One region of the Oceanobacillus longus genome, then DNA from elsewhere that is predicted to be linked to it. Evidence: riboswitches for the same ligand, from Rfam matches in the RefSeq annotation. Region 1 holds a riboswitch; the other holds the start of a gene.
What was found. Region 1 has a riboswitch for S-adenosylmethionine ahead of ACFOUV_RS13830 (methionine ABC transporter ATP-binding protein). Riboswitches for the same ligand answer to the same signal wherever they lie in the genome.

Region 1 (3,214 bases):
GAATTTAAGCAAGCAGCAGCTGATTTTTATAAAAGGGAATACAATGTAGATCTTGACCCCGACTTAGAGATTGCTGTTTTATTTGGTACAAAAATCGGTTTAGTTGAATTACCCTTGGCCTTAATGAATGAGGGTGACCTGCTTCTACTTCCCGATCCCGGTTATCCTGATTATTTGTCTGGTGTAGGTATAGCTAATGTCACCTATGATACGATGCCTTTACATAGTGAACAAGGATTTTTGCCTGACTATAAAAAACTAACCGATAAACAGAAAGAAAAGGCGAAACTACTTTACTTAAACTACCCGAACAACCCAACCGGAGCAACAGCATCTGTTGCATTTTTTGATGAAACTGTTGAATTGGCAAAATGTAATAACATAGGTATTGTTCATGATTTTGCCTATGGCGCTATTGGATTTGATGGTGATAAACCAGTCAGTTTCATGCAGGCAGAGGATGCAAAAGAAGTTGGAATTGAACTGTATACATTATCAAAAACCTATAATATGGCTGGATGGCGGGTAGGTTTTGCTGTAGGTAATGCAAAAATGATTGAAGCGATCAATCTTTTACAGGATCACTTATTTGTAAGTATCTTCCCAGCGCTTCAACATGCAGCAGCAACTGCTTTATCTAGTAGTCAGGAATGTGTCGATGATCTGGTTAACTTATATGAAGGTAGACGTAACACATTGATTACTGAATGTAATCGAATCGGGTGGAAAGTAAACGCACCAAAAGGGTCCTTCTTTGCCTGGCTCCCAGTACCGGAGGAATTTCAAAGCGAGGAATTTGCAGACTATCTGTTGGCAAAAGCAGATGTCGCAGTTGCAGCTGGAAATGGTTTTGGAACGTATGGAGAGGGATACGTACGAATTGGATTACTTGTCGATGAAGCGCGCATCATAGAAGCCATCTCCAGAATTGAGAAGCTAAATATATTTAATCCATAACCTTTTGATAATAAGGATGTTTTAATGGAATATCCTTTTTTCAAAATAAGTATTGACGAAATGATTGATATAATGTAACTTTATCTAATAACTCGAAACAAACAAATAAATAAATAAATCTCTTATCAAGAGTAGCTGAGGGACTGGCCCGTTGATGCTCGGCAACCTTTATGTGTTATACATAGAAAGGTGCTAAATCCAGCAAAACATTACGTTTTGGAAGATGAGAGAGGAACGTGAATTTATAATTTACTAGCCTCTCTTATAATGAGAGGCTTTTTTGAATTAAAGGGTAAGGAATACTAAAAATAGAGGTCTTCATCAGGATGCCAGCCTCTTTTGAAAGGAATGTTTACATATATGATTAAACTAAACAACATCACGAAAGTATTTCCTTCTAAAAATGGAGTTGTTAAAGCGCTAAATGACGTTAATCTTCACGTGAAGAAGGGCGAAATTCACGGTGTAATTGGTTATAGTGGAGCAGGTAAAAGTACCTTGATTCGTTGTGTTAATTTACTTGAGAAACCAACCAGTGGCACTGTTTCCATAAACGGAGTAGAAATGACCTCAATGTCCCAGGAAAAATTACGAAAAACGCGGCAAAAAATCGGTATGATTTTTCAACACTTTAATCTGCTGAAAACGGCCACGGTATATGATAATATCGCAATTCCACTTAAGCTTCTTGGCTATGACAAAAAAGAGGTTGAGACCCGTGTAGATAAATATTTGGGTATTGTTGACTTATTAGAAAAAAAACATACGTATCCTTCTCAATTATCAGGAGGACAAAAACAACGTGTTGCGATTGCAAGAGCATTATCACAGGAACCACAAATCCTACTCAGTGATGAAGCAACAAGTGCACTTGATCCAGAAACAACAAATTCCATTCTCGATTTACTTTTAAAAATTAACGAAGAGCTTGGAATAACGATACTACTCATCACTCACGAAATGAATGTCATTCAAAAAATCTGTGATTATGTATATGTGATAGAAAATGGGGATTTGATTGAACAAGGAACAGCAATTAATCTATTTACTAACCCGAAAGAAAAAACGACAAAGAAATTTTTAAATACAATCTCACAACGGAAGTTATCTGATAGCTTAATAGAGCAGCTTAAATTAAACGGTACGGTTACAAGATTGACATTTATCGGCGAAAATACCGGACAACCCTTGCTTGCTCAACTGAGCCATCGATTTAAAGTAGAACCAAATATATTAACAGCCAATATTATGGAACTGAAAAACGGAATTGTAGGAAACCTGGTCATACATCTAGTCGGAGAGTCTCAAGAAGTTGCAAATGCTTTGAAATTTTTAGACGATAACGGTGTATCCACAGAAGAATTGGAGGGGAAAACAAATGAATGAGTTTATCGAACAGTGGTTTCCCATTATATCTGAAGCAGTTGTAGAGACGTTTCAAATGGTACTTATTTCCCTCTTCTTTGCCATTCTGATTGGAGTACCTTTAGCTATATTATTAATTCTAACCAGACCTGGACAATCATTGGAGAATAGATGGATTTATCAAATACTGAATTTATTTATTAATGTTATTCGATCTGTTCCATTTATTATTTTGCTGTTTTTTATTCTGCCATTTACAAAACTGCTAGTCGGAACAACTATTGGAGTGAAGGGTGTTATCGTACCTTTGGTTATCAATGCCGCCCCATATATTGCGAGGTTAATTGAATCTGCATTACTTGATGTGGATAACGGTGTAATTGAAGCCTATAAAGCAATGGGTATCAAAACCAGACAAATTATCTGGAATGTTATGTTAAGAGAGGCAAGACCAGCTATTATTTTGGGGCTGACAATTGCCACGGTTAGCTTAATTGGAGCTACAGCAATGGCAGGCCTTGTTGGTGCTGGTGGTCTCGGTGACTTAGCTTATCGTTTTGGACATCTTCGCTATGAAGTGGATGTTATGTACGTGACTGTCTTTATTTTAATTATCATCGTACAAGGTATCCAATCCATTGGAAATAGACTAGCAGCAAGATTGAAAAAAGATTGATGCTCTTGATTATACTTTGATGAGGTGACTATTTTGACAATCAATAATATAGAAGATTCCTTTATACAACAGATTGTTTCATCCGAAGCCTTCCCACTTAATTTTTCTGATCTTGAATCAGCCGCAAGTAAGGTAATACCTAAAGCGGCATTTGGCTACATACGGTCAGGTGCAGGCGGAGAGGAAACATTAAGGATAAATACAACAGACTTTAAT
Region 2 (3,214 bases), on a different contig from region 1:
GGAAACTTGGAAATAAGTATTACAGGGACTAGAAAAAGAGAACATTAAATTGTATAGTTAGATTGGAATTAATTATTGGAGGGATAAGAATGAGCTTACCAGAGGAATTATTGTATTCAAAAGAACACGAATGGATTAAAAAAGAGAATGGAAATGTACGAATCGGTATTACGGCATTTGCTCAGGACGAACTTGGCGATATCGTTTTTGTGGAATTACCTGAAGTTGGTGACGAGCTAACCGTTGATGAGCCTTTTGGTAGTGTTGAATCTGTTAAGACAGTTTCTGAATTGTATGCTCCAATAAGTGGCAAAGTAGTTGAAGTAAATGAAGAGTTGGATGACAGCCCAGAGTTCGTAAATGAATCACCATACGAGAAAGCATGGATGGTTGTAGTGGAACTGTCTAATGAATCTGAGCTTGATGAACTACTTTCACCTGATCAATACAAAGAATTAACAGAAGAATAATGCTCCTTAGGCTGACTAAAGCACACAATTGTGTATAGTCAGCCTTCGTTTTATCATATAATGTATGTAAATAAGCATCTTTCTTGCTTGCATAAGGAGTGCTATGTGATGATAACTACTGAACCAGAGAAAGTAATTATTGTCGAAGGGCTGACAGACAAACGGCAGATTGCAAAGATCATCAACGACAATGTTACGATTATTTGTACGAATGGTACACTTGGTGTGGAGAAATTTGATGAATTACTGGAAACATATGAACTGGATGAGAAGGATGTTTTTATACTGGTAGATGAGGATAAATCGGGGATAAAATTACGGAAACAACTTGCTCGCGAACTGCCACATGCGGAACACATTTATGTTAGCAGTGAATACCGCGAAGTAGCTGCCACACCTGAGAAGATTCTTGCGAGTGCTTTACTCAGCAAACATTTTTCTGTCCATCCCATATTTTTATTTTAATGCAAAGGTATAAGGTGGTAAAAGGTGCAAACTATTACAGAAGAAACGCTTAAACAAGAACGAATGTTGCTCTATATTTATACTCCATTTTGTGGAACATGCAGTGTTGCACGTGCAATGCTTGAAAAAATTGAAGCGGTTCATCAGGAAAAAATATTTTTTGAAATGAATGCGTCTTTGAACCCCGAATTTATGATTGAGAATAAAATAGAAAGTGTCCCATGCCTGTTAATTAAGGAAGACAGCCAAATAAAGGAGAAAATCTATGCCTTCCAATCAACAGGCAATATCTATAGTTATTTAATAAAGTATAAGCCTGAGTTGTTTGCGAAAAGCTAAGGATAACAGAAAGATACAAAAATTTAATATTGACATGAATATTTCACCGTGCTACTATAGTCTCACTGATTCAAAACTTAATATTTTCTATCTCTTATCTTGAGCGGTGGAGGGACTGGCCCTTTGAACCCGCGGCAACCTTCAAATTTAAATTTGAAAGGTGCCAATTCCTGCAAAGTAGCACTTTGACAGATGAGAGAACGTGAGACTTTATGTAATCTATTACGTCTTTCTGTTCTCGAGCAGATAGACGTTTTTTGTTGATTGAATGTGAATCATTAGGAGGATAAATAGTGATTTCAATTGAGGGTTTAAGTAAAATCTTTGCTCTAAATAAGAAAAATATAACAGCTGTTGACGATTTGACCCTTAATATAAAAGAAGGCGAAATTTATGGCGTAATCGGATATAGTGGTGCTGGTAAAAGTACGTTCGTACGCCTGCTAAACCGACTGGAAGAACCAACTGCAGGTAAAGTTATCATCGACAACCAGGAGATTACGGCTTTGAATACGAAGCAGCTACGGCTTGCACGCCAGGAAATAGGTATGATTTTCCAACACTTTAATCTGCTTTGGTCAAAAACAGTCGAAGATAATATTGCCTTTCCATTGGAAATAGCAGGCGCATCCAAAGCGGAACGTTCTTTGCGAGTACAAGAGCTGATTGATCTCGTCGGACTTAGTGGACGTGAAAAGGCATATCCATCCCAGTTAAGTGGTGGACAGAAACAACGTGTTGGTATTGCGCGTGCACTTGCAAACAATCCGAAAGTATTGCTATGTGATGAAGCAACATCTGCATTAGATCCCGAAACGACCAACTCCATATTGAACTTATTGATGGATATAAATGAGAAGCTTGGTTTGACAATTATTCTGATCACTCACGAAATGCATGTTATTCGTAAAATCTGTAATCAGGTTGCTGTCATGGAGCAAGGGAAAGTCGTGGAACAAGGGCAAGTCCTAGATGTATTCACGCATCCGAAAATGCCCGTTACAAAGAAGTTTGTGGAACAAATTATGGGATCCAGTAGTGAAGATGATGATATATCGAATATGATCAATACGTATAGTAACGAGGGAAAAATTCTACGCTTGCATTTTCTTGGTGAAACTACAAATCAAGCCCTCATCAGTGAATTGGCGAAAAAGTTTGATATCGATTTGAATATATTGCAGGGGAAAATAACACAAACCCAGGCTGGCGGATATGGTACATTATTTGTCCAGGCGAAAGGTGAAATTGAGGAAATTGATATGGCAGTAAGCTTTATCCAGGAAGAAACCTCAGTAGAAGTGGAGGTTATCCGAGATGCTAACTAATTTATTTCCGAATATCGATATAGAAGATTTTTGGGTAGCTACCTATGAAACATTCTATATGACAATTCTGGCATTGATTGGGACATGTATTTTAGGTCTCATCTTAGGGCTACTTCTCTATCTGACAACGAAAGATGGAATTTGGCAAAATAATGTTGTTAATTTAATCGTAGCAGCCTTTGTGAATATATTTCGGGCGATTCCTTTTATTATATTGATTTTATTGTTATTTCCTTTTACTGATTTTTTGATTGGAACTATACGCGGACCAAATGCAGCATTGCCCGCCCTAATTATCGGTTCGGCACCATTTTATGGGAGACTCGTTGAGATTGCTCTCAAAGAAGTGGATAAAGGTGTTGTCGAGGCGGCAAAATCAATGGGAGCAAAGACAAGCACCATTATCTTACGCGTACTTATACCAGAATCCATGCCTGCCCTTATCTCAGGACTTACGGTTACAGCAATTGCTTTAATTGGCTATACTGCAATGGCAGGTGTCATTGGCGCCGGTGGACTTGGAAATTACGCCTATTACTTTGGATTCCAGCGAAGAGACTTTGATGTTGTATTTCTTTGTACAATTATAATTGTTATTATCGTATTTATTTT

Region 2: linked by a shared signal. The riboswitch ahead of ACFOUV_RS08055 (methionine ABC transporter ATP-binding protein) and the one ahead of ACFOUV_RS13830 (methionine ABC transporter ATP-binding protein) in region 1 are both predicted to bind S-adenosylmethionine.

What each region holds. Positions count from the first base shown of each region.
Region 1 is NZ_JBHSAO010000010.1:107,771-110,984, forward strand. Features, by position in the region: gene ACFOUV_RS13825 (pyridoxal phosphate-dependent aminotransferase) at 1-957, shown strand, start outside; SAM riboswitch class I at 1,077-1,187, shown strand; gene ACFOUV_RS13830 (methionine ABC transporter ATP-binding protein) at 1,318-2,343, shown strand; gene ACFOUV_RS13835 (methionine ABC transporter permease) at 2,336-2,998, shown strand; gene ACFOUV_RS13840 (alpha-hydroxy acid oxidase) at 3,032-3,214, shown strand, end outside.
Region 2 is NZ_JBHSAO010000006.1:79,783-82,996, reverse strand. Features, by position in the region: gene ACFOUV_RS08075 (arsenate reductase family protein) at 1-16, shown strand, start outside; gene gcvH (glycine cleavage system protein GcvH) at 90-470, shown strand; gene ACFOUV_RS08065 (toprim domain-containing protein) at 579-935, shown strand; gene ACFOUV_RS08060 (thioredoxin family protein) at 960-1,274, shown strand; SAM riboswitch class I at 1,366-1,473, shown strand; gene ACFOUV_RS08055 (methionine ABC transporter ATP-binding protein) at 1,568-2,602, shown strand; gene ACFOUV_RS08050 (methionine ABC transporter permease) at 2,592-3,214, shown strand, end outside.